Regions from separate parts of the Streptomyces sp. NPDC002018 genome, predicted to be linked through region 3. Evidence: riboswitches for the same ligand, from Rfam matches in the RefSeq annotation. Region 3 holds a riboswitch; each other region holds the start of a gene.

Region 1 (4,158 bases), on a different contig from region 3:
GGGTGCCGTGGCCGAAGACGTCCTCGGTCCCGCCGCTGCCGGAGAAGTCCTTGGACCCGACGACCCGGCCGGCCAGATCGGGGTGCGTCGTGTCGGCGCCGGTGTCGAGGACGGCGACCTTGACCCCCTGGCCCCGGTAGCCGGCGGCCCAGGCGGCGGGGGCGTTGATCTGTCCCGTACTGCGGTCCAGGACGGCGTTCACCTTGCCGTCCAGCCAGACCTTGGGGGTGACCCGGAGAGCGCTGGTGCCCCTCGCGTCCCCGGCGGGGGCGAGCGTCTTCCAGAATCCGCCGAGATCGTCGGCGGGGACCCGCAGTGAGCGGGCGCCGATGCTCGCCAACTGCCGTGAGGGTGCGGAGTCCTCCTGGAACCCGGACAGGGAGCGCAGGGTCTCGGCGGCCCGTGCCCCGGCGGGCTGGGCGACGATCAGGGGCAGCGCGTCGGTGTGCGCCTCGTCGTAGCCCTGGGAGACCAGCGCGGTCACATCGAACAGTTCCCGGTCCAGCGTTCCCGCGGAGACCAGGTCCATGACGTCGGACGGCAGTACGGTCAGCCGGCCGTCCTGCTCGGCGGTCCGGAAGAGGATGCCGTTGCGGCCGGGACCGGGCAGGACCGAGGCCGAGCGCTTTCCGTCCGGGCCCGTGCTGAGCGTCACCCGGTCACCGGTGATCAGCCGCACCGTCACCGGGGTGCCCGCCGCGGCGGACCCGGGGGATCCGGGGGATCCGGCGGGCCCGGCGGGCGCCGTGTCCTGGGCGGAGGGACGGGCGGAAACCGGCCCCACAGCACCCACGGTCATCAGCAAGGCTATGGATACCGCCGCCGTCAGGCGGATACGTCTCATCTGTCCAGCCCCTTCGTTCTACTCCGCTGTCACGCGCTGTTGGACAGAATCTGGTAGCGCCGGAGGGGCTGTCACTGCTTCGCGGTGGCGTGGTTGAGACATGTCCCAACCACGCCACCGCGGCGAACGGCGGTCGAGGACCGCGAAACGCGCTGGCCGAACGGCTGTTCAGGACCGCGGAACGTGTCAGTCGAGGAGGCGGGCGCGCAGCCGCTCGCGGGTCTCGGGGGCGAGTCCGAGACCTTCGGTCAGATAGGCGTCGGTGCTGCCCCAGGTCTTCCCGATGGTCTCGAAGGCCGCCGCCAGATACTCGGCACGCGCGTCGAAGAGCGGGCTGAGGAGGTCCATCACCTCGGTGGACGTACCGGAGGGCGAGTTGTCGCTGCGCCGGACCACATAGCGGCGGTGCGGGTCGTTCGACTTCAGATAGTCCGCCTCGATCGCCCCGGGCTCCACCCCGACCGCGAGCAGGGCCACCGCGATCGAGAGACCGGCCCGGTCCTTGCCCGCCGCGCAGTGCATGAGCGCCGGGGTGCTGTCCTCGGCGAGGGAGTGCAGGACACGGCTGTGCTCGGCGGTGCGTTCCCTGATGATCGCGCGGTACGAGTCGGTCATCCGGGTCGCCGCCCGGCCGTCCGCGAGGAGCGAGCGGAGCTGGTCCAGATCGCCGCCCCTGACCATCTGCCAGAACTCGGCGCCGTCGGCCGGGTCGGTGAGCGGGATGTTCACATGGCGTACGCCGGGCAGCTCCACGTCCGCGCCGTCGAGCTTGAGATCGGCCGCATTGCGGAAGTCGAAGATCGTGTGCAGTCCGAGGGACGCGAGAAAGGCCGCGTCGGCGGCGGTGGCACTGGCGAGATGGCCGCTGCGGAAGAGCCTGCCCGGCCGCACCCGCCTGCCGTCCGTGGTGGGCAGTCCTCCGACATCACGGAAGTTGCGCACGCCGGCCAGTTCGGGCTCTGTCGACGGGACCTGCTGCGTCACGGCCTGCTCCTCCGTGTCTGCCGTCGGCGCGGCTCGCCGACGCTGTCGACCTCTGACCCTACGACACCTGTTCGGGGAGTAATTCGTTCGGATGACGGGAATCCGATGGGACTATTCGGACATTTATCGCGGTTGAATAGCACTCAACGGTGCATCTGTCCGTATTGAGCCATTCCTCATAACCTGCCCCGGTCATGACCGAGTTGGTCTCCCGGCCGTGACCAGGATCATATCCGTGACGTTCCGTGGCGATGCCATGTATTCGAATTCCCTGTCCGGCGCGGAGTTCGGAGTCCGTTATCCACGCAGGGTGACCGGTAAACCCGGGTTAAATGCGAGTGCGCCTTGTCGACGGAAAAGGATCGCTTGTACCGGTAGTGCCACTGGGCCTACGTTCACCCTCAATCCGAGCGGAACGCCGAATCCTGCCGCCGCTCGGAATTCGTATCCGACCAGCAACGCGTGGCAGGAGCGGGGGACCCAGGTAGTACGCCGTCCCGGAAATCCGGACGGCTCGGGGTGAAGTCGCTCAGCATGTGCGACCGGGCATCTCCAGTCCGAACCCGACAGCTCACCTCGCAGGCGCCGGAGAGGAATTCGCCATGCCCGCGAAGGGTAAACACTGCCGTCCCAAGTCCAGCTCGGTATCGCGCGGATTCATCGCCGCCGGCACCGGTGGAGCCGCCATCGCGCTTCCGCTCATCGGCGCCACCGGCGCGCACGCCGCCGAGAAGGCCGCGCCCGCCGCCGCGCCCGAGGCCGTCTCCCAGCAACAGCTCGGCGGGGAGCAGGCCGGCGCCAAGAAGGCCGTCGCGAAGAAGGGTGCCCACAAGACGCGGACCTACACCGTGGTCGCGGGCGACTCCCTGTCCAGGATCGCCGTCAAGCAGCATGTCCGCGGCGGCTGGGAAAGGCTGTACAAGGACAACCGCGAGGCCGTCGGCTCCAACCCCTCACTCATCCACCCCGGACTGGAGCTGACCATCCACGGGAAGGGCGCGGGCAAGGGCCACTCCAAGCCCCCGGCCAAGCCCTCCAGCTCCTCGGGCGGATCCACCACCACGCCGGCCACGGCCGACCCCGCGCCCCAGCCGACGGACGAGGCGACCGAGGCGCCGGCCGAGAGCGGCTCCGCCGGCTTCACGCTGCCCGTCGACGGCATCCGCACCAGCACCCCGTACCACGCCTCCGGCAGCAGTTGGGCCAGCGGCTACCACACGGGTGTGGACTTCGCGGCGCCCTCGGGCACCGTGGTGAAGGCGGTGGCCGACGGCACGGTCGTGACGGCGGGCTGGGGCGGCTCGTACGGCAACCAGGTCGTCATCCAGCACAGCGACGGCCACTACTCGCAGTACGCGCATCTGTCCTCCCTCTCCGTCTCCGAGGGCGAGAGCGTCAGCGAGGGCCAGCAGCTCGGCCTCTCCGGCTCCACCGGCAACACCACCGGTCCGCACCTGCACTTCGAGATCCGCACCGGACCGGAGTACGGCTCGGACATCGACCCGCTGGCCTATCTCCGCGACCACGGCGTCAACATCTGAGGCGTACACCGCCGTTGTCCCGGTACTCCGTCTCCGCCCGGCGCTTCCGTGCCGGGCGGAGAACGTGGGGCATATTCCCGCTTGGTCGAAAATTGACCGATGGCATATCTCACCCCTCGTCAACCCTTCCTTACGGTCGCGTAGGTCACATCTGCGGGTGAAAGATGTGCTCTTGTGGCAGACGATTCGAGATCAAGAAGAAGAGGCGTATTCGGGTCGTACACGGCGATCGGTGACAGCTTCACGGAGGGCGTGGGCGATCCGGGACCCGATGGACACTATGTCGGCTGGGCGGACCGGCTCGCGGTTCTGCTCGCCGACCGGCTGGCCGATGGACGGGCCGACCGGCCCACCGGTCCGGTGCCTGGCGCGACGGCCGTCCCCGGTGCCCCGGCGGACACCGTGCACGGGGACTTCCGCTACGCGAATCTCGCCGTACGCGGCCGGCTCCTCGACCAGATCGTCACCGAGCAGATACCCCGCGCCAAGCGACTCGCCCCCGATCTGGTGACGTTCTGCGCCGGCGGCAATGACATCATCCGGCCAGGCACCGACCCCGACGATGTCGCCGAGCGCTTCGAGCGGGCCGTCGCCGATCTCACCGGGGCGGTCGGCACGGTCATGGTGACCACGGGCTTCGACACCCGGGGCGTCCCCGTACTGCGCCATCTGCGCGGCAGGATCGCGACCTACACCGCCCATGTGCGGGCCATCGCCGACCGCTACGACTGCCCCGTGCTCGATCTCTGGTCCCTCAAGTCCGTCCAGGACAGGCGGGCCTGGGACGGC
Region 2 (4,158 bases), on a different contig from region 3:
GCCGCCGGAAGTCGAGCCGGGCGTCGAGCATCCCGAAGTGGCCGCCGGGGATGGGCACGCCCTCGCCGAGGAACGTCTCGTGCACACCGCGCGAGGCGAGCACTTCGAGCGTACGGGGGTGAACGGTGAGGGCCTTGGAGCGCGTGTCGCGCTCCTCGCGCTCCTCGACGACGGTGACGCTCACTCCGGCGCGCCTCAGCTCGGCGGCGAGCCAGAGTCCGACCGGGCCCGCTCCCGCGACGACGACCTGCTGCTCCATATCTCCTCCTTGGTCACTGACCAATGCCATGGACGCAGTAAACTAGGTCAGTGACCAAGAAGCAAGCGAGCGAGGGGCGCGAGCCGCGCCTGGACCCCGGCGCCGTCGTCGCCGCGGCGCTGGACGTCCTGGAGGAGAAGGGGCTGGACGCCCTGTCCACCCGGGCGGTCGCCGACCGGCTCGGCGTACGGATGAACACCGTCCTCTGGCATGTGAAGAGCAAGGCCCGGCTCCTGGAGCTGATGGCCGACGCGATCGTCGGGACCGTGCCGCTGACCGGTCTGCCCGACGACGCGAACGAGCGGGTACGGGAGCTGGCCCGTCGCTTCCGCCGCGCCCTGCTCGCCCACCGGGACGGAGCCGCGCTCGTGGTCGGCACCTTCGTGGCCGAACCGCACACGCTCCGGTACGCGGAGACGCTGGTCGACGCGCTGCTGAGCGGGGGGAGGGGGGAGCGGGAGGCCGCCTGGACGCTCTGGACGATCGTCTACTTCCTCCTCGGTCTGACCCAGGAGGAGCAGGCGGCCGAGCCGGCCATGGACGAACGCCTGGCCGCGGCCGTCTCCGCCGCGTCCCATCCCTCCCTGCACCGGGTGCTCGCACATCTCGGCGACAGTGCCTACGACCGCCGGGTCGAATTCGCCCTGGACGCGATTCTCACGCACGGGCCAGACGCCCGGAAGGAGTGAGTGGTCGCGCCCTGCCCGGGAGTCCAACTCCGGCTCGCGCGAACGGCGCTGGACGGTCGCGCGGATCGCGGGACGGTCCGGGAGGGGCGGACCGGCGGTCCTGTCGTCCCGCGGGAGGCCGCGGTCCGCTCGCGCGTCCCCCGACGGCCTTCGCCGCACACCGAGTTGATGCCCCGCCTTTCCCCTTTCCCCTGCCTTTCTCCCCGCCGACCGGAAAAGTTACCGGGGGTGTCCATGACCTCAACTCCCAGGAATGCGGCCGTCGATCGGGAAAGGGCCCGGCGCCGTCCGTTCCCCGCACTCCGACGGCCCTGGGGGCGTATTCCATGAGGACGTATGTGCGGTGGACGGTGAGTCCTGAACCGGCGGGCGGAGCGGTGCGGAATAAAAGGGGCCGCCATGGAATTGAGGGAGGCGCGGGAGCGGAACGGCGCATGGATACGGCGTGGACGGGGCGCGGATATCCCCCATTCGAAAAGTAACTATATTGGCTATTTGTCCGTGTTCTCCCCATGGTGCATTTCTCTCGCATTCCTATGGCTTGTCAGTGTTTGTGCGGTCTTGTGGCGCGGGCCATTCCTGTGCGGGCCATGATGTGTGTCACACCGGCGGTGAGCTGCGGTTCTCGCCTTCCCGCCCACTTCGCTCCCAGGGAACGAGAGTTGAGTTCCCCCGCCTCTTCCGCGCCGCCGGATGATTCCCGTACGGATCCGTCCACCGGATTGCCGGTGTGAATTCCGGGCTTGTTTTTCTCCGGGCGTTCCGCCTACGTTCACGTCACTCCGGACGGACCGCCGAATCCTGCCGCCGTCCGGAAACCCCAACCCACTCACCTACGGCAGGAGCGGGGGACCCAGGTAAGGCGCCGGTCCGGAATACGGACCGGCTTGGGGTGAAGCCGTGCGCATATCACGGCCGGGCATCTCCAGCCCGAACCCGACAGCTCACCTCGCAGGCGACGGAGAGGAATGCGTCATGCCCGCACAGGCCAAGCACCGCCGTCCCAGAACCAGCCCGTTCGCCCGAGGTCTCGCCGCCGTCGGCACGGGCGGCGCCGTACTCGCCCTTCCGTTCATCGCCGCGACCGCCGCCGAGGCCGCGCCGTCGGCGCAGAAGGACAGCCCGGCCACCTACTCCGTGGTCGCGGGGGACTCTCTCTCGAAGATCGCGGCCGCACACTCCGTCAGCGGCGGCTGGAAGAAGCTGTACGAGGACAACCGGGAGGCCATCGGCGGCAACCCGGCGCTGATCCGCCCCGGCCTCGAACTGACCCTCGGCGCGCCGTCCGAGGGGGCCGCGCAGGCCGAGCCGGCCGCGCCGCAGACCCCGGCCACCGCGCCGGCCGAGCAGGGAACCGCGCCGGCGACCGCCGAGAACGCGTCGGCCGACACGAGCGGCACCGTCACCCAGGCGGACGCCAAGACGTACACCGACGACCTCGACGGCTGGATCAAGGAGTCGCTGGACATCATGGCCGCGCAGGGCATTCCGGGCAGCTACGACGGCATCTACCGGAACATCATGCGGGAGTCCTCGGGCAACCCGGCGGCCATCAACAACTGGGACTCCAACGCGGCGGCCGGAACCCCGTCCAAGGGCCTGCTCCAGGTCATCGACCCCACGTTCCAGGCCTACCACGTGCCCGGTACGTCGACGGACAGCTTCGACCCGGTCGCCAACATCACCGCCGCGTGCAACTACGCGGCCGACCGGTACGGCTCGATCGACAATGTGAACGGCCCCTACTGACAGGCCCGTCGGCGAGGGTCCGCGCGCACGCCCCACCGACGGGGGCGCGCCCGTGCCCTCGCCGGCGGCCTCCCCCGACGTACCGTCACACCCCCACACGGCCGGACCCGGCCGGGACACCGACCCGTCCCGGCCGGGTCCGGCCGCCGTTCTCCCCGGCGCGCGCCGCCGCCGGCCCCCCGGCTCCCCGGCGCCGCGCCTCACGCGCGGGCCGCTCCGCCGGCGGGCACCGCCGTGCGGGGACGGTCACGTACCCGCGCGAGCAGGGCCGCAGGATCCGGGTCGGTCTGAAGGGCGTTCAGCAGCAGCAGCCACAGATCGTGCAGCGCCTCCTCGATCTGTCGGCGTCCCTCCAGGGCGTCGGAGACGGTGTGCAGTCCGAAGAACGCGCACACGAGTCCGTGCGCGGCCACCTGCGGGGTGACGTCACGCGTGAGTTGCCCCTCCTGGCGGGCCTCTTCGAGCAGCCCGGTGACCGTCTCCAGCCACCCCACGAAAGGCCTCGGCAATGTGGCGTTGATGGCCTTGCGCTCCGCCCAGAGCCGGGCGCCCGCGCGGATGACGACATCGTCCCGGAAAGCCCTCGCCACCTCGAAACTCAGCGCGACCAGTCGCTCCAGCGCCGGGAGTTCGGACGAGCTGTGCCGGTCGATCAGATTCGGCCAGGTCGCGAAATGCTCCTCGACAATGGCCCGCGCGAGATTCTCCTTGCTGGCGTAGTGGAAGTAGATGGCCCCGCTGGTACGGCCGGACTGCGTGCTGATATCGCTGATACTGGTTCCGGCGTAGCCTCGCTCGTCGAACAACTGTGCCGCCACTTCCAGAAGAAACCTCCGCGTTGTTTTCGCCCGAACCTGCTCCACCCGAACCTGCACAAGTACCCCGGATTGCCGTTCCGTTAAATGACAGCAGGCAATGTAGCGGCTTTTACCGCCGGGCGTGGCGGGCTTGGCGCGCCCCGCTCGGACCCTCCCGGCTGGGGTGCGCGGCCACGAAAATTGCGGTGTTCTTGTCGCATGAATACAACGGTTGGTGACGTCGTGCGCGATGTCCGGCCGCTGTCCTGGTCACGCACCGTCGCCCGCGAGATGGTGCACCGGGACTCCGTGGCCGAGGTGCTGCTCACCGACGTGCGGCGGAGCCCGGACGGCGGGTTCGACGCCGCGGCGTCCTGGTCCCGGTCCCATCCGACCTTTCCGCGCGACGGCGCCGATCTGCACAGTCCGCTGATGATCGTCGAGACACTGCGCCAGCTCGGGATCTATATCCCGCTCCGCTATTTCGAGGTCGCGCCCACCGCGCATCTGCTCATCACCGATCTGTTCTTCGAGATCGACCCGTCGGCGGAACCCCGGGCGGTCTCCGGGGCCACCGGTGTGATCTGCCGGGTCCGTGTGAGCGAGGTGCGCCGCGCCGCCGAGGACGGCACGCTCACCGGAGTGCGGCTCGATGTCTCCTTCA
Region 3 (4,158 bases):
GGTTCCATCATAACTGTCTGTACGTCCTGTACATTTTTTACAGGGCCGTGCACGAGGAGAGGTACGCCATGAACCGCCCTTCGGCCCGCCATGTCCTGCCCGAGTTCACCGAGCGGACAGCCGGCGGGACCCGCACCCTCGATCCGTACTCCAAGCTGCTGGAGGAGCGGATCGTCTTCCTCGGCACCGCGGTCGACGACACCGCGGCCAATGATGTGATCGCGCAGTTCCTCCATCTCGAGTACGCGGCGCCCGACCGGGACATCTGCCTCTACATCAACTCGCCCGGCGGCTCCCTCAGCGCCATGTCCGCGATCTACGACACGATGCAACTCGTCACCTGCGACGTGGAGACGACCTGCCTCGGCCAGGCCGCCTCGACCGCGGCGGTCCTGCTGGCGGCCGGCACCCCGGGCAAGCGGATGGCGCTGCCCGGAGCCCGGGTCGTCATCGAGCAGCCCGCCATCGAGGAGCCCGTCCGGGGCCAGCCGTCCGATCTGATGATCCATGCGGAGGAACTGCTGCGGCAGCGGAGCATGCTCGCGTCCCTGCTCGTACGGCACACCGGCCGGAGCGAGGAGCGAATCGCCGGGGACATCGAGCGGGCCAGGGTCTTCGCCGCGGCCGACGCGAAGGCGTACGGTCTGGTCGACCACGTGGTCCAGAACCGCAAGACGTCCCTCGGCAGGCCGGCCCCCAGCGCGGCACACCCCTTCGGCTCCCCCGGTGGGCGGTGACACGCCGATGCTGCCACCGGAGCTTCCTCCGCTGCCCGCGCTGACCCGCGCCGAGGGCGATCTCGTCGACAGCTTTCTCCAGATCCTCGATCTGCTGGGGCGGATCAACCCGGCGCGCGGCACGGACACCTACGGCGCACTGCGCGCGGCCCAGGCGCTGCCCGCGCAAGCGGTCGCACTACGGGACGCGCTGACGGCGATGCATCTGCGCGGTGAGACCGAACTGCACGCCACGACCCTCGCCCGCGCCCTGCGGGTACTTGACGGGGAGCGACGCGCCGGGCGCGTCACCATGCCGCCCGAAGACACGACATGAGCCCGTGTCTGTTCCCGTATGGACGCGTCCGTACGGGAACGGCTCGGCCTTTCGGGGTATGGATCTTCTGGACGCGCCGGGGGACGCAAGTTGCGCGAAGTGGCCGGGCACGGGAAGCGCGGCCCAACTCCCGCGCAGGTACGGGCCTCATCAGGCCTCGGACCCCCGGCCCGACACACCGCTCCGCCACCCGTACGGATCAGACGTGACGAACTTCACATATCCTCGTTTCGCCTCGGAAATCATCTGATAACGAGTCAAGATCCGTGGGACGACAAGCCCCCGCCACCCCCGGCGGGGCGGTCCGGGCGGACGCCGAGTCCTGCCGCCGTTCCGGATGTCTGGTCGACAGAAGTGGATCGGCAGGAGTGGAGGACCCGAGCAGTACGGGACGGCCGTGTACGCGTGTATGGCCGTTCCTTGGGGTGAAGCCGCTGACGCGGCCGGGCATCTTCGCCTGTCCGAACCCGACAGGTCATCCTTCACAGGCGGCTGACGAAGGGTTGCGCATGAATGCGCAGACATATGTCCCGTCTCTGCTCTCCCGGGCCGGTGCCGTATCGGTCCTCACCCTCGCGACGGTCGGGGGCACCATACTGGCCCCCGGCGCGACGACCGAGGCCCATGCCGCCGCACGTGCCGTCAAGGCGCTCCGCGTGGCCGCCTCCAAGGAAGGCTCTCCGTACCAGTGGGGGGCCACCGGACCCCATCGCTTCGACTGCTCGGGCCTGACGCTCTACTCGTTCAAGAAGGCGGGCAAGAAGCTCCCGCGCACCGCTCAGCAGCAGTACAACAGAACCCGCCATGTCTCGGCCTCCCACCGGCGCAAGGGCGACCTGGTGTTCTTCCACTACGGAAGTTACGTCTACCACGTCGGCATCTACGCGGGCCGCGGGAAGATCTGGCACTCGCCGAAGACCGGTGCCCTGGTGAGGCTCGAACGGATCTGGACCCGGAATGTCCTGTACGGCCGGGTGAACTGAGCGCGGTACGCCTGGACCGGCCGGTGCGCGCCCTGCCGGTCCAGCACGGCCCACAGCACGGCCGACCCGCGCGGGCCGGCCCACGGAACACCGTCACACCGAATACACCGGATACACCGGACGGTCCGAACGGTCCGGACGGTCCGGCCCGGACGACGGGACCGGACGGAACACACGCCGCCGGTGCACACCGGCACACGGAACACACGCGGCCCGCGGTGGGCCGCAGCGGAACACGACCGTTCCGTCCCCCACCGGCAGGGGACGGAACGCCCCTTGGGCGCCGCCGGCCGGCGCCCGGGACTCACGCGGCCCGTCCCAGGCCGCAACGGAACACCCCGTGTCCCGTCCCTCGCGGGGCGGGACACGGCACACCGTTCGGCCGCGCCCGGCCCGTCCCCGGCCGGGCGCGGTCGGGCGCGGCCGGGCGCGGTCGGGTCAGCTCTGGACGGGGACCGTCCAGGGCAGTGCGATCCAGACCGTCTTGCCGCCCTCCGCGGTCGGCGTGACGGACACGGCCCCGCCGCCCTCCAGGGCCAGCCAGCGGACGATCACCATGCCCCGGCCGTTGTCCTGCTGCGCCGCCACCGGCAGCCGCTGCGGCCAGCTCGGGTGGCTGTCGGTGACACCGACACGGAGCTGTTCGTCCCGGTCGAGCGCGATCTCGACGGTGAACGTGGGCGACTGGCCGAAGGTGTGCTGCACCGCGTTGGTGGCGAGTTCGGAGACGATCAGCCGGACCGTGTCGGCCGTCTCGGCGTCCCCCGGCAGGCCCCACTCCCTCAGCAGGTCGGCGACATATCTTCTCGCCGCCGGTACCGACGCGGGATCGCTCGGCAGCGTGATGGATGCTTCCTGATGGTCTGCCATGGCGACGCCGTCCCTTTCCCGCCCGGACCTGACTCCGGCGCAGTGCGGATGCCTGCGTGGACGGCCTCGGACTGTGCTCAGCGTGCCACTCATCCTGCCGTTCACACGGGCCATCCACCGAGATCTGCATATATCTGTCGCTCGAAGTGGTGAACTCTGCTACGCGAGACCGTATTTGGGCGGCGAAAAGATAACTTCTCCGCCGCGGCGCACTGGGCGCGTACGAGACGCTTACCGGAGAGGGCCGGGGAAGGGATTTATCATGCGGCATATTCCGGCGGTACGCCGACGCAGGCTCGGGGAGGAATTGCGCAGGCTGCGCCAGCGGGCGGGACTGACGAGCGGGGAGACCGCGCGGCTGCTCGGCTGGCACCAGTCGAAGGTGAGCCGGATCGAGACGGGTGTCAGCGGGGTGAAGGACGAGGACCTGGTGGCGCTACTCGACGCCCTGGGGATCACCGATCCGCAACTGCGCACCCTGCTCGGCGCCCTGGCGGGCATCACGGACGGCGGGCCGGGGTGGTGGAAGGCGTACGGCGGGGTGATCCCGCCCCGGTACCGGGACTTCATCAGCCTGGAGTCACAGGCCTCCACGGCCCGTACGCTGGAGACCTCGGTGGTGCCGGGGCTGCTCCAGACACCCGACTACGCGCGGGCGGTGACCAGGGCGGCGCTGGTCGGTCTGCCCGCCACGACGGTCGACTCCCTGGTCGAGGTGCGGCTCGCCCGCCAGGAGGTGCTGCACTCCGCGACCCCGCTCGAACTGCACGCGGTGCTGGACGAGGCCGTGCTGCGGCGCGAGGTGGGCGGACCCGGGGTGATGCGGGGCCAATTACGGCGTCTGTCCGAGGTGGCCCGGCTTCCGCAGGTCTGTCTCCAGGTACTTCCGTTCACCGCGGGCGGCTATGTCGGGCTCACAGGTCCTTTCGTTGTCTTCTCCTTCCCGCACATTACTGATCTGGATTTGGTCGTTCTCGACCATTTGACGAATAGCCTCTATCTGGAGCGGAAAGAAGACCTCGAGGCGTACGGCGCCGCGTTCCGCACGATGCAGGCGCATGCCCTCCCGCCCCAGGAATCATTGGATCTCATCGCCGGGATCGGCGACGGCGCGTAGGGAGCATCATGTCCGCTTACCTCGCACAGCCCCCTGTCCAGACTCCATCCTCCATCCCCCACACACACCACTCTCCTCCGACGACTTCCCCGGTAACAGCCGTGGCCCCGGCCGCCGTCTGGCGGCGCAGCAGCC
Region 4 (4,158 bases), on a different contig from region 3:
GGCCTGGTCGATCAGGCGCTGCTCGGTGGCGTCGTAGCCGACGAGCTCCGGGCCGAGCTGCTCGATGACGGCCAGCACGGCCTTCTCGACACCCTTGCCCAGATAGCGGTTGGCGTCTCCGTCACGGAGCTCCACGGCCTCGAACGCACCGGTGGAGGCACCGGAGGGGACAGCAGCACGGCCGGTGCTGCCGTCGTCGAGGCCGACCTCGACCTCGACCGTGGGGTTGCCTCGGGAGTCCAGGATTTCCCGGGCTACGACGACGTCGATGGACGGCACGAGCATCTCCTTCTGGGATGTGACGCTTGGAGTGCAGGGTCTCATTGGCCTTGCGGCAAGAGCCTAACCGCCTCCGGGCCACCGTTCGGCCGGTGCCCGCCCGCCAGGTCCTGTCCGGCGGAACTTCGCGGGCCCGAGCGCACCCGCGCACCGATGAGCACCCGCCCGGCCACGGCCCCGGACACGGCTCGGACACGGGCCGGAACGCACGGACCCCGGCCCGGCGCGTACGGGGGATCACGCGCCGGGCCGGGGTGGCCGGGGGACGGCCGGTGGGGGACCGTACGGGCCCGGCCGGCCGGGGCCCGGTCCTCGGGGCCCCGGCCGGTCGGGTCAGGCCAGGTCAGCGCAGGTGGAGCTGCTGGCCCGGGTAGATCAGATCGGCGTGGCCGACGATGTCCTTGTTCAGGTCGAACAGCTTCTTCCAGCCGCCCTTGACCTGGTGGGCCGCGGCGATCTTGGAGAGGCTGTCACCGGCCTTGACCTTGTACTCGCCGTCGCCCTTCTTGACCGTGGCGGCCCGGCTCTCGCCGCGCGAGGCGGGCTGCGCCTCGGTACGGACGGACGGCTGCCGGGGCTGTGTCCGCTCCCGCTTCGGCTGGGCCGGCCGGCTCTGCTGCTGGGCGGCCTGGTCGCCCGCACCGGAACCGGAACCGGAATTCGAACCCGAGCCGGAACCGGAGCCCGAACCGGACGAGCCGCCGTCGTACGCGGCGTTGGAGAGGTTCACCCCGCAGGTGGGCCACGCGCCCTTGCCCTGGCCTGCCAGGACCTTCTCGGCGACGGCGATCTGCTGGGACTTCGAGGCGAGGTCGGCCCTGGCCGCGTAGGAGGTTCCGCCGTAGGCGGCCCAGGTGGAGCTGCTGAACTGGAGTCCGCCGTAGTACCCGTTGCCGGTGTTGATGGACCAGTTGCCGCCGGACTCGCACTGGGCGACCCGGTCCCACTCGGAGGCGGTCGCGGCGGAGGCGGAGGTGGCGCCGATCAGCGGGACCGCGACGGCGGCACCGGTGATTCCGGCCAGTGTGGCGTAACGGGCGGTCCTGGACGGACGGCGGTGCTTGCCCTTGCTGGAACGCGGCATGGAAGATCCCCTCACCGACGCCTGCGAGGTGAGCTGTCGGGTTCGGGCCAAGTGAGTTGCCCGGCCGGATGCTCGCGCATCCGGCTCCACCCCGAGCCGGTCGGCGGCCGTCTCTCGACGGCCGGGCCCGGCACAAACCTGTGGGTCCCCCGCTCCTGCCTTCGGCGCATGACGCGACGACTACTCCCCCCGGCCGCCGGCAGGATTCGGCGTGACGGTCGACGGGGCCCGCGGTGCGAGCGGTTCAGACCGTAATCACAGGGCCGTGGGTTCTTCAAAGAAGCACATCAGGGAGAAAACACCCTTTAACACCCCTCCGGGTTTACGCATTTCCGCTGGTGGGAGCGGAAATCAGGGCAACCCGTAGCGCAAAACTCCCCAGTTGTGGCAAAGAGACCCTTGTCTCACTTGCACAGAAGCGGACATAGAGCGGCCAATCACCTGCTGGACCGGCGCCGCTTCAGGGCGCCGCCAGGGCCGCGGCCAGCGAGAACGAGGCAGGGGTGGCCCTTTGACCACCCCTCGTTCACCTCACAGCCAGCCGCCGGGCACCTTCTGGCCGTCGGCGACCAGCCAGTTGCGTTCGCTCGGCCGGTCGGCCTCGGCGGGAGCGGTGGTTTCCGCACGTTCTGTCAGGCGTTCCGTGGTACGCGACAGTCCGTCACCCCATGAGGCATGACGGCCGTATTCACGCTCTTCGTCCGCATTGCCGGTTACAGCCTCTTCCTGCGCCGCCTCACCGCGGTGCTTGCCCTTGGCCGGCTCCGTACGGCCGTCGGATGCGCCACCGGGGCCGTCGGAGACCGCGCCCTCCAGGCCCTCGACGCCGTCCGCGGAAGCGGAGGCTCCGGGTGTGGGCGCGGTGGCGGAACCGGAGGGGACCGGCTCACCCGGCCGTGCCGACGTCCCACCGGCGGAGGCGGAGGGCTTGGCGTCCGCGGCGCCGGAGGGGCTGTCCGTCGGGCCGGTGCCGCGGCCGTCCTTCGCGCCCCCCGTCGAGCCGGAGGCGCCCCCGAGGTCGGCACCGGGCAGCAGGGCGCCCGCCAGACCCGAGACCGACGCGCAGCTCGACCAGGCCTTCACACCCTCGGCCGCGAGCACCTTCTCCCCCACCGCTATCTGCTGGGAGCGGCTGGCGAGGTCGGGCCGGGCCGCGAACTCCCCGCCGCCGAAGGCGTCCCAGGTCTCCTGGCTGAGCTGGAGACCGCCGTAGTAGCCGTTGTCGAGGTCCGCGCTCCACATGCCGCCGCTCTCGCACTCGGAGACACGGTCCCAGGTGGAGCCGTCCGCCGCACTCGCGCCCGAGGCGGCGAACAGCGGGATGGCGATCGCCGACCCGGTCACCCCCGCGGCGACGATCAGGGCGGGGGCCTGGCGTGGTCTGCGGTGTCGGCCGTTCGCGGAGCGCATGCGCTTGCCTTCCGTGTGACTGTCGTTTCGACTACGGCGTGTTGCTGCTGAGTCGTCGGTGAACGTAGCGGTACTCGAACGTCTGTCACAAGTCGATGCAGCGGAGATCACGTGAAAGTCACATTCCTGATGGCCCGTCAGTTATATGGCGTCGATACACCGTCGCGCCGACGGTCGTCCGGTGGTGATCCGGCGCCGAATCCGTCAGTGGCTCATCAGCCGGACAATGGCGTGAACTGCACCGGAAGCGTGCGCAATCCACGCATGATGAGCCCTCCGCGCCAGCGCAAATCGACAGGATCCACGGCAAGCCGCACATCGGGCAGCCGGGTCAGCAGCGTCGCGAGAGCGGTCTGCCCCTCCAGGCGGGCGAGCGGAGCGCCGAGGCAGTAGTGGATGCCGTGCCCGTAGCCGAGGTGCTGATTGTCACGCCGTGCGAGATCGAGCGTGTCGGGGGACGTGAACCGCTCGGGGTCGCGGTCCGCCGCGGCGAGGACGACCAGGACGGGATCGCCCACCGCGATCCGCTGCCCGCCGAGCGTCACGGGCTCGGTGGCGTACCGCCAGGTCGCCAGCTCCACCGGGCCGTCGTGGCGCAGCAGCTCCTCCACGCCCGTCGCGAGCAGATCCGTCTCCCCCGCGTCGAGCGACCGCTGGAGCCGGGCGCGCTGCTCCGGGTGGCGCATCAGCGTGTGGACGCCGTTGCCGATCAGGTTCACGGTGGTCTCGAAACCGGCGAAGAGGATGATGAAGGCCATCGCGGCGGCCTCGTTCTCGGTGAGGTGCTCGCCGTCGTCACCGGCCCGGATGAGACCGGAGATCAGATCGTCGCCGGGGTTCTCCCTCTTGCGGTGGATGAGGTCGGCCAGATACGCGCGGATCTTCTTGACGGAGCGCGCCACCCCGCCGCGCGGGCCGCCGCCGTGGCGGATCATCATGCCCGCCCAGTCGCGGAAGTCGTCCTGGTCCTCGGCCGGCACCCCGAGCAGATCGCAGATCGCGTAGATGGGGAGCGGGAAGGCGAAGTCATGGATCAGATCCGCCTCCCCCTTCGCCGCGAAGCCGTCGATGAGCCCGTCGGTCAGCTCCTGCACGCGCGGCCCGAACGCGGCGATCCGGCGGGGCGTGAACGCCGTGGACACCAGCCGGCGCAGGCGGGTGTGGTCGGGCGGATCGATATTGAGCAGATGCGTCATGAGGTCGGCGTTCCGCTCCCCGGGGATCCCGGTCTTCCCCTTGGCGTGCGCCGCCGCCGCGTGGTGGACGGGGTTCTTGGAGAGCCGCGCGTCCGCGAGGGCCGCCCTGGCGTCCCCGTACCGCGTCACGAGCCAGGCCTCGACCCCGCTGGGCAGCCGCGCCCGGTGCACGGGCGCGTGCTCGCGCAG

Evidence for each region. Region 3 has a riboswitch for cyclic di-AMP ahead of ACFYYH_RS15960 (C40 family peptidase). Riboswitches for the same ligand answer to the same signal wherever they lie in the genome.
Region 1: linked by a shared signal. The riboswitch ahead of ACFYYH_RS02080 (peptidoglycan DD-metalloendopeptidase family protein) and the one ahead of ACFYYH_RS15960 (C40 family peptidase) in region 3 are both predicted to bind cyclic di-AMP.
Region 2: linked by a shared signal. The riboswitch ahead of ACFYYH_RS23705 (transglycosylase SLT domain-containing protein) and the one ahead of ACFYYH_RS15960 (C40 family peptidase) in region 3 are both predicted to bind cyclic di-AMP.
Region 4: linked by a shared signal. The riboswitch ahead of ACFYYH_RS21065 (transglycosylase family protein) and the one ahead of ACFYYH_RS15960 (C40 family peptidase) in region 3 are both predicted to bind cyclic di-AMP.

What each region holds. Positions count from the first base shown of each region.
Region 1 is NZ_JBIASO010000001.1:488,823-492,980, forward strand. Features, by position in the region: gene ACFYYH_RS02070 (S8 family serine peptidase) at 1-844, opposite strand, end outside; gene ACFYYH_RS02075 (tyrosine-protein phosphatase) at 1,031-1,828, opposite strand; cyclic di-AMP (ydaO/yuaA leader) riboswitch at 2,235-2,426, shown strand; gene ACFYYH_RS02080 (peptidoglycan DD-metalloendopeptidase family protein) at 2,431-3,369, shown strand; gene ACFYYH_RS02085 (SGNH/GDSL hydrolase family protein) at 3,544-4,158, shown strand, end outside.
Region 2 is NZ_JBIASO010000014.1:183,719-187,876, reverse strand. Features, by position in the region: gene ACFYYH_RS23715 (FAD-dependent monooxygenase) at 1-259, opposite strand, end outside; gene ACFYYH_RS23710 (TetR/AcrR family transcriptional regulator C-terminal domain-containing protein) at 310-948, shown strand; cyclic di-AMP (ydaO/yuaA leader) riboswitch at 1,769-1,919, shown strand; gene ACFYYH_RS23705 (transglycosylase SLT domain-containing protein) at 1,924-2,697, shown strand; gene ACFYYH_RS23700 (ScbR family autoregulator-binding transcription factor) at 2,898-3,572, opposite strand; gene ACFYYH_RS23695 (ScbA/BarX family gamma-butyrolactone biosynthesis protein) at 3,714-4,158, shown strand, end outside.
Region 3 is NZ_JBIASO010000008.1:247,462-251,619, forward strand. Features, by position in the region: gene ACFYYH_RS15950 (ATP-dependent Clp protease proteolytic subunit) at 69-737, shown strand; gene ACFYYH_RS15955 (hypothetical protein) at 745-1,053, shown strand; cyclic di-AMP (ydaO/yuaA leader) riboswitch at 1,370-1,560, shown strand; gene ACFYYH_RS15960 (C40 family peptidase) at 1,563-2,036, shown strand; gene ACFYYH_RS15965 (ATP-binding protein) at 2,475-2,906, opposite strand; gene ACFYYH_RS15970 (helix-turn-helix domain-containing protein) at 3,169-4,023, shown strand; gene ACFYYH_RS15975 (DUF397 domain-containing protein) at 4,125-4,158, shown strand, end outside.
Region 4 is NZ_JBIASO010000012.1:93,411-97,568, forward strand. Features, by position in the region: gene eno (phosphopyruvate hydratase) at 1-285, opposite strand, end outside; gene ACFYYH_RS21065 (transglycosylase family protein) at 623-1,363, opposite strand; cyclic di-AMP (ydaO/yuaA leader) riboswitch at 1,367-1,540, opposite strand; gene ACFYYH_RS21070 (transglycosylase family protein) at 1,895-2,773, opposite strand; gene ACFYYH_RS21075 (cytochrome P450) at 2,989-4,158, opposite strand, start outside.